Linked DNA regions of Desulfosarcina ovata subsp. ovata. The protein of the gene in region 2 binds, or shares a complex with, the protein of the main gene of each other region. Links are inferred from orthologs where the notes say so. Each region holds a gene or a part of one and is shown on either strand. Other genes may lie near its edges.

What was found.
Region 1: the proteins of tig (region 2) and rpsG are in contact, whole or in part, in a crystal structure (PDB 3GTY), measured with the Thermotoga maritima proteins. The link is inferred for Desulfosarcina ovata subsp. ovata from one-to-one orthologs. Residues at the interface, in WP_004081061.1 of Thermotoga maritima: Glu122, Val124, Val129, Leu130, Tyr133, Glu188, Gly259, Ile262, Tyr263, Glu266, Ser270, Glu273, Gln274, Glu277, Arg308, Gln311, Ile312, Ser315, Tyr316, Glu325, Arg329, Arg336, Leu363, Phe366, Trp367, Arg373, Leu377, Arg381, Leu384, Glu387; in WP_004081843.1 of Thermotoga maritima: Lys34, Lys52, Lys55, Glu59, Arg62, Gln63, Glu66, Asn67, Lys69, Val71, Arg95, Ala109, Lys110, Lys111, Gly112, Arg113, Pro114, Glu117, Glu121, Ile124, Ala125, Tyr127, Asn128, Asn129, Thr130, Gly131, Lys135, Asp139, Arg142, Met143.

What each region holds. Positions count from the first base shown.
Region 1 is NZ_AP021879.1:6,549,916-6,558,119, reverse strand. Bases 5,251-8,204 are described here. They hold rpsG (30S ribosomal protein S7), read right to left. Parts: upstream 6,986-8,204; coding sequence 6,515-6,985; downstream 5,251-6,514. Other genes in these bases: rpoC (DNA-directed RNA polymerase subunit beta'), read right to left, coding at 7,510-8,204; rpsL (30S ribosomal protein S12), read right to left, coding at 7,026-7,397; tuf (elongation factor Tu), read right to left, coding at 5,251-6,387. Also shown: rplN (50S ribosomal protein L14), read right to left, coding at 1-97; rpsQ (30S ribosomal protein S17), read right to left, coding at 116-373; rpmC (50S ribosomal protein L29), read right to left, coding at 383-586; rplP (50S ribosomal protein L16), read right to left, coding at 583-999; rpsC (30S ribosomal protein S3), read right to left, coding at 1,018-1,668; rplV (50S ribosomal protein L22), read right to left, coding at 1,682-2,023; rpsS (30S ribosomal protein S19), read right to left, coding at 2,040-2,321; rplB (50S ribosomal protein L2), read right to left, coding at 2,389-3,213; rplW (50S ribosomal protein L23), read right to left, coding at 3,231-3,518; rplD (50S ribosomal protein L4), read right to left, coding at 3,518-4,138; rplC (50S ribosomal protein L3), read right to left, coding at 4,220-4,849; rpsJ (30S ribosomal protein S10), read right to left, coding at 4,865-5,176; more of tuf, read right to left, coding at 5,194-5,250.
Region 2 is NZ_AP021879.1:5,075,370-5,083,531, reverse strand. Bases 4,364-7,275 are described here. They hold tig (trigger factor), read right to left. Parts: upstream 6,525-7,275; coding sequence 5,202-6,524; downstream 4,364-5,201. Other genes in these bases: clpP (ATP-dependent Clp endopeptidase proteolytic subunit ClpP), read right to left, coding at 4,440-5,054; clpX (ATP-dependent Clp protease ATP-binding subunit ClpX), read right to left, coding at 4,364-4,438. In the rest of the region: GN112_RS22375 (M24 family metallopeptidase), read right to left, coding at 1-221; lon (endopeptidase La), read right to left, coding at 682-3,126; more of clpX, read right to left, coding at 3,194-4,363; GN112_RS22330 (hypothetical protein), read right to left, coding at 7,526-7,675; GN112_RS35570 (MraY family glycosyltransferase), read right to left, coding at 7,677-8,162. UniProt on the Bacillus subtilis protein: Involved in protein export. Acts as a chaperone by maintaining the newly synthesized protein in an open conformation. Functions as a peptidyl-prolyl cis-trans isomerase.

The DNA.
Region 1 (8,204 bases), 1.5 Mb from region 2 along the record:
CGTAGCGTCTTTTGGAGCCCCCCAAAACCTTGATGCAGTATACCGCACGCGCACCAGAATTGTCCGCAACTGTAAGTTTTGTTTCGGCCTGAATCATGTTTATCGTCCTTTTTCGCTACACGGCTTTTTCGATGATTTCGGAAACTCGCCACCGCTTTTGCTTGCTGATGGGTCGCGACTCAGTGATCATCACTTTATCACCGATGTTACAGCTGTTGTCTGTGTCGTGGGCGGCGAACTTGTTGCGCCGGCGGATATATTTTTTGTAAAGTGGATGTTTGACGAGTCGCTCCACTTGTACGACTGCGGTTTTATCCATTTTGTCGCTGACCACGGTACCGATAAGTTGTCTTTTTATTCCACGAGTTTTCATAACCGCATCTTAATTTTCTTTTGAGGGTTTCAGTTTCTCGTTCAAAATCGTATTCAACCGAGCGATATCCTTTTTCGTCTGTGTGATCTTTTTCGGATTCTCGAGTTGACCGATTTCGTGCTGAAATCGCAAATTGAACAGAGTTTCTTTCATATCGGCGACTTTCTGCTGAATCTCGACGGAACCGAGGTCTCTGATTTCTGATGCCTTCATAGTTGCTCACTCCTCTCCACAAACCGTGTTTTGATGGGAAGCTTGTGAGCAGCGAGGCGAAGGGCTTCCTTGGCCATCTCCCGGCTGACGCCGGTCATTTCATAAAGCACTCGACCGGGCTTGATGACCGCCACCCAGCCTTCGGGCGCGCCTTTTCCCTTACCCATGCGGACTTCAGCGGGTTTTTTGGTGTAAGGTTTATCCGGAAACAATCGAATCCATATTTTCCCGCCTCTTTTTACGTGGCGCGTCATGGCGATACGTGCCGCCTCGATTTGTTTGGAGGAAATTCGGCCGCAGTCGATGGCCTGCAGCCCGAATTCGCCGAAATTCAGATTGCAGCCCCGATAGGCGGCGCCCTTCATTCTTCCCTTTTGACTCTTTCGATATTTGACCTTTTTGGGGCTCAGCATGTCGTATCTCCCACAAGCCTATCCACTAATTTCGGCTTGATCCTTTTTGAGAATTTCCCCATGGAAAACAAAAACCTTAATTCCGACGATTCCATAGGTGGTTCTGGCTTCGGTAATGCCGTAGTCAATATCCGCACGCAAAGTGTGCAGTGGCACACGTCCTTCGCGATACCATTCGGTACGGGCCATTTCGGCGCCCCCCAACCGACCGGAACAAATGATCTTAACGCCTTGGGCGCCGAACCGCATGGCCGAGGAAACGCCGCGCTTCATCGCCCGCCGGAATGCCACCCGGCGTTCGATCTGCATGGCGACATTTTCAGCAACGAGCTGGGCATCCACTTCGGGCTTCCGGATTTCCTGGATGTCGATGAGCACTTCCTGGCTGACGCGACCCTCAAGTTCTTTCTTGAGCTTTTCGATTTCCGACCCCTTTTTCCCGATAACGATTCCGGGACGGGCCGTGAAGATTCGAAGTCGAACCCTGCGGGTAGACCGTTCAATTTCGATTTTAGATACACCGGCATGATGCAGTTTACCTTTGATGAATTTTCGGATCTGGTAGTCTTCAAAGATGTAATCCGCATATTTCTTGCCGGCAAACCACCGGGATTCCCAGGTCTTTACGATCCCCAGCCTTAGTGAAATAGGGTTGACTTTCTGGCCCAAGCTAATTTCCTCCTTAATGGACTAAACCTTCGGATAGCACGACAGTGATATGTGAGGTTCTTTTGAGTATACGCGCGCCTCTGCCCCTGGCCCTTGCCTTAAATCGTTTCAGCGACGGCCCCTGATCAACAAGCAGATTGCTGACAATCAGTTCGTCGACATCGATGCTTGTGTTCTGGTCGGCATTGGCAACCGCCGATCGCATGATTTTTTCGACGATGCCGGCAGATTTCTGCGGCATGAATTTGAGTGCGTTGATCGCATCCTCGGCCGGTTTGCCTTTGATGGCGTCGGCGATCATCCTCACCTTCTGGGGAGAGATGCGCACATGTCGTTGAGTAGCTCTGACCTCCATTTAGGGCCTTCCTTTTTTATCTTTTAACTTTAGATTTTTTATCCGCTGCGTGCCCGTAATAGGTTCGCGTCGGTGAAAATTCGCCCAGCTTGTGACCCACCATGTTCTCACTAACAAAAACCGGGATAAATTTTCTTCCGTTGTGAACGGCCAAAGTGATACCTACCATTTCAGGCAGGATAGTGGACCGCCGCGACCAGGTTTTAATCACCTGGTTGCTCCTGGAATTCTGGGCTTCAGTCACCTTTTTAAACAGTTTCGGGTCGATGAAAGGACCTTTTTTTAACGAACGTGGCATTATTTCTCCTGCAATATTCCGTTAATTCGGTGCGGGGGTGAGGGAGGCCGCCCCGTTGAATCCGGTGCTATTTGGTACGCCGCTTGACGATATAACGATCGGTTCGTTTATTTTTGCGGGTACGGTATCCCTTGGTGGGCATTCCCCACGGAGAGCACGGGTGCCGTCCGCCGGAGGACCGTCCTTCACCGCCGCCCATGGGATGATCCACCGGATTCATGGCCACACCGCGTACCTCGGGCCGGCGTCCTTGCCATCGCCTGCGTCCGGCCTTTCCCAGGGAAACGTTTTCGTGGGTGACATTGCCAAGCTGTCCGATGGTTGCCTTGCAGTTCAGCAAAACCATGCGGACTTCGCCAGAAGGCAGCTTCACCAGCGCATAGCGGTCTTCCTTGGCCATCAGCTGGGCGAAGGTTCCGGCGCTACGAACAATCTGCCCGCCCTTGCCGAGTTTCAGTTCGATGTTGTGAATATGCGTTCCCAGCGGAATATTGGCCAGCGGGAGTGCGTTGCCGGCCTGAATGTCCGCTTCGGGACCGGACATCACCGTATCTCCAACCGACAGCTTCAGCGGGGCGATGATATACCGTTTTTCACCGTCCGCATAATGCAACAGGGCGATCCGTGCAGACCGGTTGGGATCGTATTCGATGGCGGCGACGGTGGCCGGAATTCCATCCTTATCCCTTTTAAAGTCAATCAAGCGGTAGTATCGTTTATGCCCGCCACCCCGATGCCGACTGGTCACACGGCCATTGGCGTTACGGCCGCCACTCTTTTTCAGAATTCGTACCAGACTTTTTTCAGGTGTCGTCTTGGTAATCTCTTCGAAGCCGGCGTAGTGTTGGAATCGACGTCCCGGGCTGGTCGGTTTTACTTTTCTAATTGCCATCTCTAAGCTCCTAGCGTCTATACACCTTCAAAAAAGTCGATCCGTTCACCTGGCATCAAAGTCACGATGGCTTTTTTCCAGTCTTTGCGTTTTCCGAGAATACGACCCCGTCGCGTGGTCTTTCCCCTGACGTGGGCGGTTTGGGTCTTGGCCACCTTGACGTTAAATATTTTTTCGATGGCTCTGGCAATTTCGACCCGGTTGGCCCGTTTATCGACCTCGAAGGAGACCTGGTTGCATTCCTCTTTCTGAATACTGGTTTTCTCGGTAATCACCGGTCTTTTTATGATGTCGTATTGATTCATCAGCCCAATCTCCCCTCTATCCCTTCAATCGCCGGTTGGAGGATGACCAGCTTGGGGTATTTAAGGATATCGTAGACGTTCAGTCCTTCGGTCTGAAGAATCTTGACGCCAGGAATGTTGCGGGATGAAAGTTCCAATCGCTCGTTCTTCTCGCCGGTAACGATCAGCGCCTTTGTGGCATCGATGGTCTTTACGATTCCGGCAAACACACGGGTTTTGATTTCATCCAGGTCAATGCGATCGACAACGATCAACTGCTGCTCCTGAACTTTACTGGACAAAGCCATTTTCAGGGCAAGTTTGCGCACTTTTTTAAGGACTTTTTTGGAATAGTCCCGGGGATCCGGACCGAAGACGACACCGCCCCCGCGCAGCACGGGAGATTTGATGTCGCCCTTGCGGGCACGCCCCGTTCCCTTCTGGCGGTAGAGTTTGTGGCGGCTGCCCCTGACATCGGAACGCCGTTTGACCGACGCCGATCCGGCCCTCCGACCAGCCAGTTGAGCGGTAACAACCTGGTGAAGCACGCTCTTTTTAACCGGCACATTGAAAATCGTTTCATTCAATTCCGTTTGAGTGACGACTTCTCCGGCAATATTTATTACATCAACAACAGCCATAATGTTCCTCGTCCACTGCCACCCGGTCCCCCATCGTTTTTTTGGTCAAGCGGGTCGGCGGTCAGCTCGGGATCCTTTTGATTAAGCGAAAAGGACCTTGTTAATCGTTACGATAGCTGATTTGGAACCCGGTACAGGTCCATTCAGCAGGATGAGATTCTCTTCCGGACGGATATCGACAATTTCCAGGTTTCTGACCGTTTTCGTCTCAACCCCGTATTGCCCGGGCATTCGTTTTCCCTTGATGACTTTCGCCGGCCAGGCACTACACCCGATAGATCCCGGAACCCGGTGGTTCTTGCAGCCATGGGTCTGGCGCCCGCCACCGAAACCATGTCTTTTCATTACACCCGAAAAACCACGGCCTTTGGTGGTACCGGTAACATTCACTTTTTCTCCGATAGAAAAAAGTTCGGTACCGATCATCTGCCCCAGCGTGTACTCATCCGGGTTCTCGACGCCAACTTCCTTCACCGTGCGATAACAACCGTCACCGCTTTTTTTGAAGTGGCCTTGCAGCGGTTTGGTCGTTTTGCTCGGTTTTTTATCACCGAAACCGATCTGAAGCGCCTGATATCCGTCAGTGGCAAGCTTCTTGATCTGCGTAATAACACAGGGACCGACTTGCAAGACGGTGACAGGGATGTATTTCCCATTGGACGCGAACAGCGATGTCATGCCCAGTTTTTTTCCAACCAGTCCTTTACACATCTCTCATATCCCGTATTAAAGTTTGATCTCCACATCGACGCCAGGAGACAGATCAAGCTTCATCAGCGCATCAACGGTCTGCTGGGTCGGCTCAAGAATATCAAGAAGCCTTTTATGAGTCCGCATTTCGAACTGTTCCCTGGATTTTTTATCCACGTGGGGGGAGCGCAGGACACAAAACTTATTTATTTTCGTAGGCAGTGGAATCGGTCCGACAACTTTGGCACCGGTTTTTTTTGCCGTGTCGAAGATGTCACTGGCCGACTGGTCCAGAAGCTTGTGATCGTAAGCTTTCAGCCTGATCCTGATTTTGGAGTTCATTATCATTGTTACCGACTCTCTTTTTATTCGATAATTTCGCTGACGACACCGGCGCCGACCGTACGACCGCCCTCACGGATGGCAAACCGAAGCTCTTTCTCCATGGCGATCGGCGTGATCAGCTCCGCCGTGATGGCCACGTTGTCACCGGGCATCACCATCTCAACGCCCTCGGGAAGATTCAAAATCCCCGTCACGTCCGTGGTCCGGAAATAAAACTGCGGACGATAACCGTTGAAAAACGGGGTGTGACGGCCTCCTTCTTCCTTGCTCAGAATGTACGCCTCGGCTTTGAACTTCGTGTGCGGCGTAATCGATCCCGGTGCCGCCACCACCTGGCCGCGTTCGACTTCGTCACGCTTGGTGCCGCGCAGCAATACCCCGATGTTGTCCCCCGCCTGACCTTCATCAAGCAGCTTGCGGAACATCTCCACTCCGGTACATACCGTCTTGGCGGTTTCGCGGATACCCACGATCTCTACGTTGTCACCCACATGGATGATGCCGCGCTCCACACGGCCCGTTACCACGGTACCCCGGCCGGAAATGCTGAACACGTCTTCGATCGGCATCAAAAACGGTTTGTCCACGTCGCGCTCCGGCTCCGGAATATAGCTGTCAATCGCATCCAGAAGCTCGAAAATGCACTTCGCTTCTTCCGCGTCCACACTGTCACTCTCCAGCGCCTTCAATGCGCTGCCACGGATGATCGGCGTGTCGTCACCGGGAAACTCGTACTTGTCCAGAAGCTCCCGCAACTCCAGCTCCACCAGCTCGATCAGCTCTTCATCATCCACCATGTCGCATTTGTTCAAAAAGACGATGATCCGGGGAACACCCACCTGGCGGGCCAGAAGAATGTGCTCACGGGTCTGGGGCATCGGGCCGTCGTCGGCGCCCACCACCAGAATCGCTCCGTCCATCTGGGCGGCGCCGGTAATCATGTTCTTGATGTAGTCCGCATGGCCCGGGCAGTCCACGTGCGCGTAATGGCGAGTGGCCGTCTCGTACTCCACGTGGGCCGTGGCAATCGTGATCCCCCGCTCCTTCTCCTCGGGCGCCTTGTCAATCTCGTCGAACGGAATGAAATCCGCCATCCCACGCATCCCGCTCAGCTTGGTGATCGCTGCCGTCAGGGTCGTCTTGCCATGGTCGATATGCCCGATCGTACCTACGTTGACATGCGGCTTTGTCCTCTCAAATTTTTCCTTCGCCATCTCCCGGTCCTCCTGTTAACGGGGAGTGTTACCCCAACAAGGCAATAGGCTTTGATCGTCAGGCAGCGGATCGGCCTGATCACCGCTCAAAACCTAGTGCAGATAAAAAATATATGGAAGTAAGTCCTTACCAGCGGTAATGGGCAAAAGCCTTGTTGGCATCTGCCATCTTATGCGTGTCCTCGCGCTTTTTAACCGAAGCGCCACGATTGTTGGCAGCATCCATCAGTTCCCCGGCCAGTTTGGCGTCGAACCCTTTTTCCCCGCGACTGCGCGCATAGCCGATGACCCAGCGGATTCCCAGGGCTGTTCTGCGGGAAGGCCGGATTTCGGTAGGTACCTGGTATGTCGATCCACCCACACGCCTGGATTTGACTTCGATCATCGGTTTCACATTGTCGAGCGCCTTTTCGAAAACCTTCAGTGGTTCTTCATTGGTTTTCTCGCTGATAATATCAAAGGCGCCGTAGAGCAATGTTTCGGCGGTGCTTTTCTTCCCATCGCGCATGATGGAGGCAATAAATTTCGAGACCAGCTTGCTGTTGTATTTAACATCCGGGATGATTACCCGTTCAGGGACTTCTCTTCTTCTCGGCATAGTTCACACCATTTTAATTAAGTAGCAAATATCAGCCGGACTATTTCGGCCGCTTGGCACCATACTTGGACCGCCCCTGCCGCCGGCCATCCACGCCAAGCGTATCCAGGGTTCCACGAACAATGTGATAACGGACACCGGGAAGGTCTTTGACGCGGCCGCCACGGACCAATACGACCGAGTGCTCCTGCAGATTGTGCCCAATCCCGGGGATATACGCCGTGACCTCCACACCAGTGGTCAAACGCACCCTGGCGACTTTCCGCAACGCCGAGTTTGGCTTTTTGGGTGTTGATGTATAGACACGGGTACAGACCCCTCTTTTTTGAGGTGCACCTTTAAGCGCCGGTGTGTTGGTCTTTTTTTCTACTCTTTTCCGGCCCTTACGTACTAGCTGGTTGATTGTTGGCATAATAACCCCTTCAACTGGTCTTTGGCATCATTTTTGTCGCGCACAGAAACTGGCTTAGTATCGTTTACGACTCCATTTGTCAATAATATTTTTAAAGTCAGCATCCGCTCCATCAATCGGTCCGGTTTGCGGTCACGGCAAGAGTTCGGTATTCAGAAACCCCGGTTCCGGCGGGAATGATCCGCCCCATAATGACATTCTCCTTGAGACCCCGCAGCCCATCCACCGAACCGGCAATACTGGCATCGGTCAACACTTTGGTGGTCTCCTGAAACGAAGCGGCTGAAATAAAGCTGTCGGTGCTGAGTGACGCCTTGGTGATCCCCAAAATCAACGGCTCGGCCGTCGCCGGCTTTCCACCTTTGGCGATAATCGCCTCATTAGCTTCCTCAAAGGTGATTTTGTCCACCTGTTCTTCAAGAATAAAGTCGGTGTCGCCGATGTCGGTGACTTTCACCCGTCGCATCATCTGACGCACAATCACCTCGATGTGTTTGTCGTTGATGCGCACTCCCTGCAGGCGGTAGACTTCCTGAACCTCGTCAACCAGGTATTTGGCCAGGGCGACTTCCCCTTTGATCTTCAGGATGTCCTGAGGGTTGGCCGCCCCGCCGATCAGGGGTTCTCCCGCCCTGATGTAATCGCCCTCGTAGACATTGATATGCTTGCCGCGGGGGATCAGGTACTCCTTCTTCTCACCCACATCCACCGGTGAGATCGTGACCCGCTGCTTGCCTTTCTTGGTGGCCTTGGAAATCGAAACGTAGCCGTCAATTTCACTCAATACCGCGACTTCCTTCGGTTTTC
Region 2 (8,162 bases):
GATTCTTTTCTGGCCCGGGGAAGGTATTTTTTAATCATCAGCAACGGCTGGCCTTCGGCCGGAACGTAGAGAAAACCGCTCTGGGACGTCCCCGAAAAGTAGAATAGATCCACCCGCTGAACGATCAGCAGTCCGGCAATCCCTTTTTCCTGCATCTGTTTTTGAAGTCTGTTCTGCCGCCAGCGGATTTCATCGGCAGGCACTTGAAAATCACGACCCATATCTTTCACCTGTTTTTTAGGGTGACCGGCTCGGTGGAAAAACCGATCAGGAGAATCGCTTTTAAGAATATTCCGGGTTTGGAATCAACCTGGAAGCGGTTTGTATCGAAGGGGATTGTACCCTAATTAAGCGAATAAAAAAAGGGGTTCACAATTGCTTGTGAACCCCTGATTTTATTTGTGGCGGGAGCGACGAGACTCGAACTCGCGACCTCCGGCGTGACAGGCCGGCGTTCTAACCAAACTGAACTACGCCCCCGAAATTGGTGTCGGTACGATAGCTGGTAGGCGGAACAGGGCTTGAACCTGTGACCCCCGGCTTGTAAGGCCGGTGCTCTCCCAACTGAGCTATCCGCCCGTTTTAAAAAGAACCTTTTCAATCTGCCGGTGAAAAAGGAAATGCATAGCTACCAATTCACCCCAACAAAGTCAAGCGCAAAAATCAGGCAGATCCTATTTTTTAATTGATGGCAGGTTGGGTCGGTTCGGCCCCGTTGCTCTCCACCGGAATGGTCATTGCATCATTGGTATTGGTGAACAGCCGTTCGTCGCTGTCAAGTACCAGGGCATGGACCAGAACCTCATCCATATGCTCCACCGTAACCACTTTCATCTGCCGGGTCACCACCTTGGGAATGTCCCTCAAGTCCTTCTCATTTTCTGCAGGGATAATGACCTTCCGGATCCCTCCCCGGTGCGCGGCGAGCATTTTTTCCTTCAGCCCGCCAATGGGGAGCACCCGGCCCCGCAAGGTAATCTCACCGGTCATGGCCACATCGCGGCGTACCGGTCGGCGAGTCAGGGCCGAAACCAGGGCGGTGCACATGGCAATGCCTGCGGAAGGGCCGTCTTTGGGGATCGCCCCTTCGGGGATATGGATATGCAGATCCAATTCTTTGTGAAAGTTGTTTTCGATCCCCAGATTGGCTGCCCGCGAGCGCACAAAACTCACCGCCGCCTGGGCGGATTCCTTCATCACGTCGCCCAGTTTGCCGGTCACATTGACGTGGCCCTTGCCGGGCATGGTGAGGGTCTCCACACAAAGCAACTCACCGCCCACCTGGGTCCAGGCCAGCCCAGTCACCAGGCCGATCTGGTCCTTTTCTTCAATCTGGCTGATTTTAAACGGAGGCGGCCCCAGCATCGTGGTGACGGTGTTGGCCGAGATCACATGCTTTTTGCCGTCTTTCTCATTGACTACCTTTCGGGCGGTCTTGCGGCAAATGGATGAAATCTCCCGCTCCAGGTTACGAACCCCAGCCTCGCGGGTATACCGTTGGATAATCATATAAATGGCCGCTTTGGAAAAGGAGATATCGTCCGGATTGAGACCATTGGCCTCAATCTGCTTGGGCACCAGAAATTCATTGGCGATATTATATTTTTCCAGTTCCGTGTACCCGGGCAGGCGGATGATCTCCATGCGGTCCTGCAGGGGAAGCGGGATATCCGGCAGGGTGTTGGCCGTGGTGATAAACAGAATCTCCGACAGATCGTAGTCCAGATCCATATAGTGATCATTGAAGCTGTAGTTCTGCTCGGGATCGAGGACTTCCAGAAGGGCCGACGAAGGGTCGCCCCGGAAATCCATGCTCATCTTGTCCACCTCGTCGAGGCAGAAAACCGGATTGTTTGCACCGACCTTTTTAAGCGACTGGATGATTTTCCCGGGCATGGCCCCGATATAGGTTCGTCGGTGGCCCCGTATTTCAGCCTCATCTCTCACCCCGCCCAGCGACAGTCTGACAAATTTTCGTCCGGTGGCGCGAGCAACAGATTTGGCCAGGGAGGTTTTCCCCACACCAGGCGGTCCGACAAGGCAGAGGATGGGACCCCGCAGTTTTTTCACCAGCGTCTGTACGGCCAGATATTCAAGAATCCGCTCTTTGGGTTTCTCCAGGCCGTAATGGTCCTCATTGAGGATCTTCTCCGCTTCGACCAGGTCATTACGAATTTTGCTGCGGCTGAACCAAGGCAGCGAAATGATCCAGTCAATATAATTTCTCACCACAGTGGCTTCCGCCGACATGGGTGTCATGAGCTTCAGTTTTTTAAACTCCTGGCGAGTTTTTGTCGATGCCTCCTTGGACATCCGCTTGCGTTTGATCTTTTTTTCCAGATCTTTCAGCTCATCGGCCATCTCGTCTTCTGCGCCCATCTCTTTCTTGATGGCCCGCATCTGCTCGTTGAGATAGTAATTTTTCTGGGTCTTTTCCATCTGCTCTTTGACCCGCCCCTTGATCCGTTGATCCATCTGGTAGACCTCAATTTCCAGTTTGATCAACTTTACCAAGAGGGACAACCGTTTGGTGAGATCGGTGGTTTCGAGCAGGCCCTGCTTGTCCTCCAGCTTGAAAGAGAAGTGCGAGGCCACCGAATCGGCCAGTTTGGAAGGCTCAGTGATGGCTGATATTTTGGCCAGCAGTTCTTTGGAAATACTTTTGTTGATACCGGCATATTCGCTGAAGCTATCGATCACCGCACGCGTCAGCGCTTCCATTTCTACCGTATCGCCGGGCGTGTCCGGAAGCAGGGACAGCTCGACTTCAAAATACTCAGGATTGGAAATATAGTGATCGATACGGGCACGCTGCTTGCCTTCGATCAGCGCCTTGACGGTACCGTCAGGCAAACGCAGCAATTGAAGCACCGTCCCGATCACGCCGACCCCGGAAATATCTTTCTCCGTGGGGTTGTCCACGCCGGCATTGGTCTGGGTTGCCAGAAAAATGCGTTTATCCTTGTTCATGGCGCTGGAAAGCGCACTGACAGACTTGTTGCGCCCGACAAAAAGCGGAGCAACCATGTGGGGGAACACAACAATGTCCCTCAGGGGCAGCAGCGGTAAAATATCACGGGCCGCCTCTCCATCCGGATTTTTAAAAAACTTTGGAATATTAACCATATTGTTGCCCAAGCCCTCGCTTGCCGATGAATATCTGTAAACCCCGTACCGTAACGACCAAGCCGGATCAGGCCTGCTTTTTTGACGGTTCGTAAAGCAAAATGGGCTCTTCTTTGTTCAATACCACTTCTTCACCGATCACACACTCTTTGACGTCCTGCTTGGAAGGAATATCGTACATGATATCCAACATGCAGGATTCCAGAATGGCCCGCAGGCCGCGGGCACCGGATTTGCGTTTCAGCGCCTCGTCGGCAATGGCATCCAAGGCACTGTCGGTCAATCGCAGGTTTACCCCTTCGATTTCAAACAGCTTTTTATACTGTTTAAGCAGGGCATTCTTGGGTTCGGTAAGGATTCGCACCAAACTGCCGGCACTGAGTTCATCCAGCGTGGCGATGACCGGAAGCCGCCCCAGAAATTCGGGGATCAAACCGAATTTGATCAGGTCCTCCGGCTGAACATGCAGCAGGGTCTCGCCAAGACTGCGCTCTTTCTCCTTGCTGACCTTGGCGCCGAAACCCATGAGTTTGGAGCCCATACGCCGGTTGATGATCTGTTCCAGCCCGTTGAAGGTTCCCCCGCAGATAAACAGGATATTGGAGGTATCCACCTTTACGAAATCCTGCTGGGGATGCTTGCGTCCACCTTTTGGCGGCACGCTGGCCGTGGTTCCTTCGATAATCTTGAGCAGCGCCTGCTGAACCCCTTCACCGGAGACGTCCCGGGTAATGGACGGATTATCCGATTTACTGGCAATTTTATCGATCTCGTCAATGTAGACGATGCCCCGTTTGGCCTTTTCCACGTCGTAATCAGCGTTTTGCAGCAATGCAAGAATGATGTTTTCCACATCTTCGCCCACATAGCCGGCTTCGGTCAGGCTGGTGGCGTCGGCAATGGTAAACGGAACGTTAAGGAAACGGGCCAGGGTCTGGGCCAGAAGCGTCTTCCCGCATCCGGTAGGTCCGATCAGCAAAATATTACTTTTTTGGATCTCGACCTCGCCGGAACTGACACTGGAATCCAGCCGCTTGTAATGGTTGTATACGGCCACCGCCAAAATCTTTTTGGCCACATCCTGTTCGATGACGTAGTCATCCAGGCGGGATTTGATTTCCTGGGGAATCATCAGGTTCTCAAATTCACCGGCCTCCTTCTCGTTCTCTTCCTCAATGATCTCACTGCACAGCTGAATGCACTCATCACAGATGTAAACAGCCGGCCCGGCGATCAGCTTTTTAACCTCCTTCTGATTCTTACCACAGAATGAACAGAAGAGATTGTCATTGGGCTCATCTTTTTTGGCCATGTCATGCCTCCGTGTCGGTTAGTTTGTCCAGGTCATCCCGGTTGGTGATAACATGGTCAACGATGCCATAGGTCTTGGCTTCAGCACCGGACATAAAATTATCCCGGTCGGTATCTTTCTGAACATCGTCCACACTTCGTCCGGTGTGACGCACCAGGATGTCGTTGAGCGCATCCTTCATGCGCAGAATCTCTTTGGCCTGAATGGCAATATCGGACGCCTGCCCTTGAAAACCGCCCATGGGCTGGTGAATCATGATTCTCGCATGGGGAAGGGCATACCGTTTCTTATCCGCACCGGCAGCCAAAAGCAACGCCCCCATACTGGCCGCCTGTCCGATGCATACCGTCGTCACATCAGGCTTGATGTACTGCATGGTATCGTAAACCGCCAGACCGGAGGTGACAACGCCACCAGGGGAATTGATGTAAAGGTTGATATCCTTTTCCGGATCCTCTGATTCAAGGAAAAGCATCTGGGCGATCAGCAGATTGGCCACATCGTCATTGATCGCGGTCCCCAAAAAAATAATCCGATCTTTCAGGAGCCGCGAATAGATGTCGTATGCCCGTTCCCCCCTGCTGGTTTGGTCGATGACCATCGGAATTAATGCCACGCTCTTATCTCCTTTACATCGCTCAAGTTTTCCGGTGAAGGTGCATGCCCGAAATCGCACCGGTTCGATCCGCTAACACGCCGCCAAATATGGTTTCAACAGAAGCCGCCGCGTCTCGGCACAAAATCTTGAGACTTGGCAGATACCCTATTCTGAAGCATTTGTGGTTTCCTTTTCCGGCTCCACGGATTCGATATCATTCCTTTCCATTATAAGCTTAATCGCCTGCTTTTCAAGTAAAGCGTGTGTAAAAAGCGCAAGCTTATCATCGCTGTTTTCATAGAGGCCCTTGACCACATCCACCGGCTGGTTGTAAGCAGCGGCCATTTCGGAGAAGCCTTTTTCCAGTTCCTCGTCGGCGAGTTCCATCTTTTCCTGCTCGATAATTTTCCCCAGAATCAGTTGCCGGCGGACCTGTTTTTCAGCCGTCTCACGATATTGTTCGGCCAAGCTTTCCTTGGAAATACCGGCCTCTTCAAAGGTTTTGTTGTGGTATGAAAAAGACCGCTCCGCTTCGGCAATGATTTGATTGAGTTCATAATCGACCATCACATCGGGAACTTCAAATTCGGTTTTTTCCAGAATCTGACTGAAAATCTGCTCGTTGAGTTCCTGTTCGGTACGCTTATCGTATCCCTCTTTCAGATTTTCCATAATCTTCTGGCGAACTTCATCCATGGTGGTGAAGGGGCCCAGCTGTTTGGCCATTTCATCGTCAATCTCCGGCAGCACCTCCTTACGGATCTCGTTGAGTTTAACCTTGAAATCCACGGTATGACCGGCCAGCTTTTTGTTGAAATAGTCCTCTGGGAAATTGACGGTGATATCTTTCTCTTCACCAGGATTCATTCCCACGACGCCGTTATCAAAATCTTCGCTAATGTGCCCGTCGCCAAGTTTGATCACGAAATTTTCGGTTTTTTTGGTCTCATCGAACGGTTTGCCGTCTTTAAACCCCTCGTAATCCACCTGCACAAAATCACCGGTCTGGGCAGGCCGAGTCTCTTCGATCGGTTCCCGCTTGGCCAAGTTTTTCTGCATCATTTTTATCTGAAGGTCCACCTCTTCATCGCTGGCCTGGTAAAGCGTCTTGGTCAATTTCAGGCCATGAAAGTCGATATCGGCGATTTCTGGATGAACTTCTACCTCTGCATCAAAACAATAATCCGCCTTGGGGACCAATTCGGGTGGATCCACAACAGGCGACCCGACGACCTTGAGTTCGGTCTCGGTCAGCGCCTCCACGTAGGCATCCTGAATCAACTTAGAAACCACATCGGCATGAACGTCCTTTTTATAAAGTCGCTCGAGCACCCCACGCGGCGTTTTTCCGGGACGGAACCCCTTTACCTTGGCATTTTTTTTCAGTGTTTTGTAGGCATCATCCAGTTCTCGGGTCACATCCGCCTCGGGGATTTCGATGTGCATGACCTTTTTTACGGAGCTGCGATCTTCAACGGTAACCTTCATAATTTTCCTTTCTAGCCCTGAAGCTGCCCACCTTCCGGCGTGGTTGCCGCCGACCGACGCCATATACGGCTCGATTCAGGTAAAAAATTAAGCGCCCTGACGCAACAAGCATCAGGGCTCCTTTGACAAATCCCGGTTATCATATCGACTTGCAATGACCGGTAGTCATCGCCCACGGTCAATGCGGACCGGATTGCGTCAACGACGCAGGGTCGACCGGTCCGCCCCGCCAAACCAAAAGCGATGCCGGGATGAAACTTGGTGCGAGAGGGGAGACTTGAACTCCCACTCTGTCGCCAGAGCTGGATCCTAAGTCCAGTGCGTCTACCAATTCCGCCACTCTCGCAAATCTTTACCGAATGCCATTTTGACCAAGATGCATTCCGCAACTTGACATCGTTTGCAAATAAACTAAACTCTGTAAAAAAATCAAATGAAAAAATTAATATCCATCATCGTATCTGTCAAGCATTTCAACTTATCCATTCAGCGCTTGCACGTCAAAATAAACAGTGGTATGAGGGCATGCAAAATCGGGGCGTGGCGCAGTCTGGTAGCGCACCTGCTTTGGGAGCAGGGGGCCGGAGGTTCAAATCCTCTCGCCCCGACCAATGATAGAAAATAAAAACGGGAATTTAGCCATTCGGCCAAATTCCCGTTTTTTGTGTTTTTTCTGCAGGGACGAACTCGGGACGATTTTTCGGTCCTTATTGAAAAACGGCCTCAGCGTCCGGAACTCGTCGTAAAATCTATTCGATTAATTAGTATTTTCGATTTGATTTATCCGAGCAGTTACCGATATTAACGTTAACGGATAGCGACACTGACCTGACCTGTTTATGCTGAGCTGACCTGAACCTGCCTATCCAATTATGGGGCAAGCCCTGCTTCAGCGTGGGCCTTGCCCCTTTTTTATTTTCCATTTCCAAAGACAAAGCAGGCGAGGCTATCATAGGAACAGCCTCGCCTGTTGCGGAAAACCGACCAATACGAATGGGGCCTCATTTCCCATACCAATTGTAAAGCCGTGTGGCCCCCTTATAGCGGTTGCGCACAAAGCCGGCGTTCTTTTCCTTGGGAAGCATTTCGAGGGCTTTTTTCAGATCCTGCTGACGGGTCTGGCCAGCGCCCACAACCACGATGAAATTCATGCTACGATCCTTTACAGTTCATCCAGCTCAGACCGTAGCCGATCGGTCTCTTCCTTTGAGTGCGTCCCCCATGAAGATGATGGCCGGATGGGCGTTGAATCGCAGGAACCCGAAAATAGCGTCCACGACGGCCACTGAAAGCAACGCCAGATCGAGCATACCGTTCTGATAAGCCAGCCAGAACGCCAGAACAGATGAAGATCATCATGGAGATACCGTCGGCCAGACCATCCAGGTCGTCGGAGAGATTGATGGCATTGGTGACCCTGACGATAACCAACAGCGTCAGCGGAAGGGATGCCCACTGCGGCAAAGCGCCGCCGGGCAGACAGTCCCCCAAACAGGTAATGTTTAGTCCGCCGTAGCGCAATACGATCAGGGCCGCGATCAGCTGGCCGGCCAGTTTGCCTTTGTAGCCCATCGCCCTGATGTCGTCCACAAAGCCAAAGACCACCAGCACGGCCGATCCCAGCAAAAGCGAATCCAC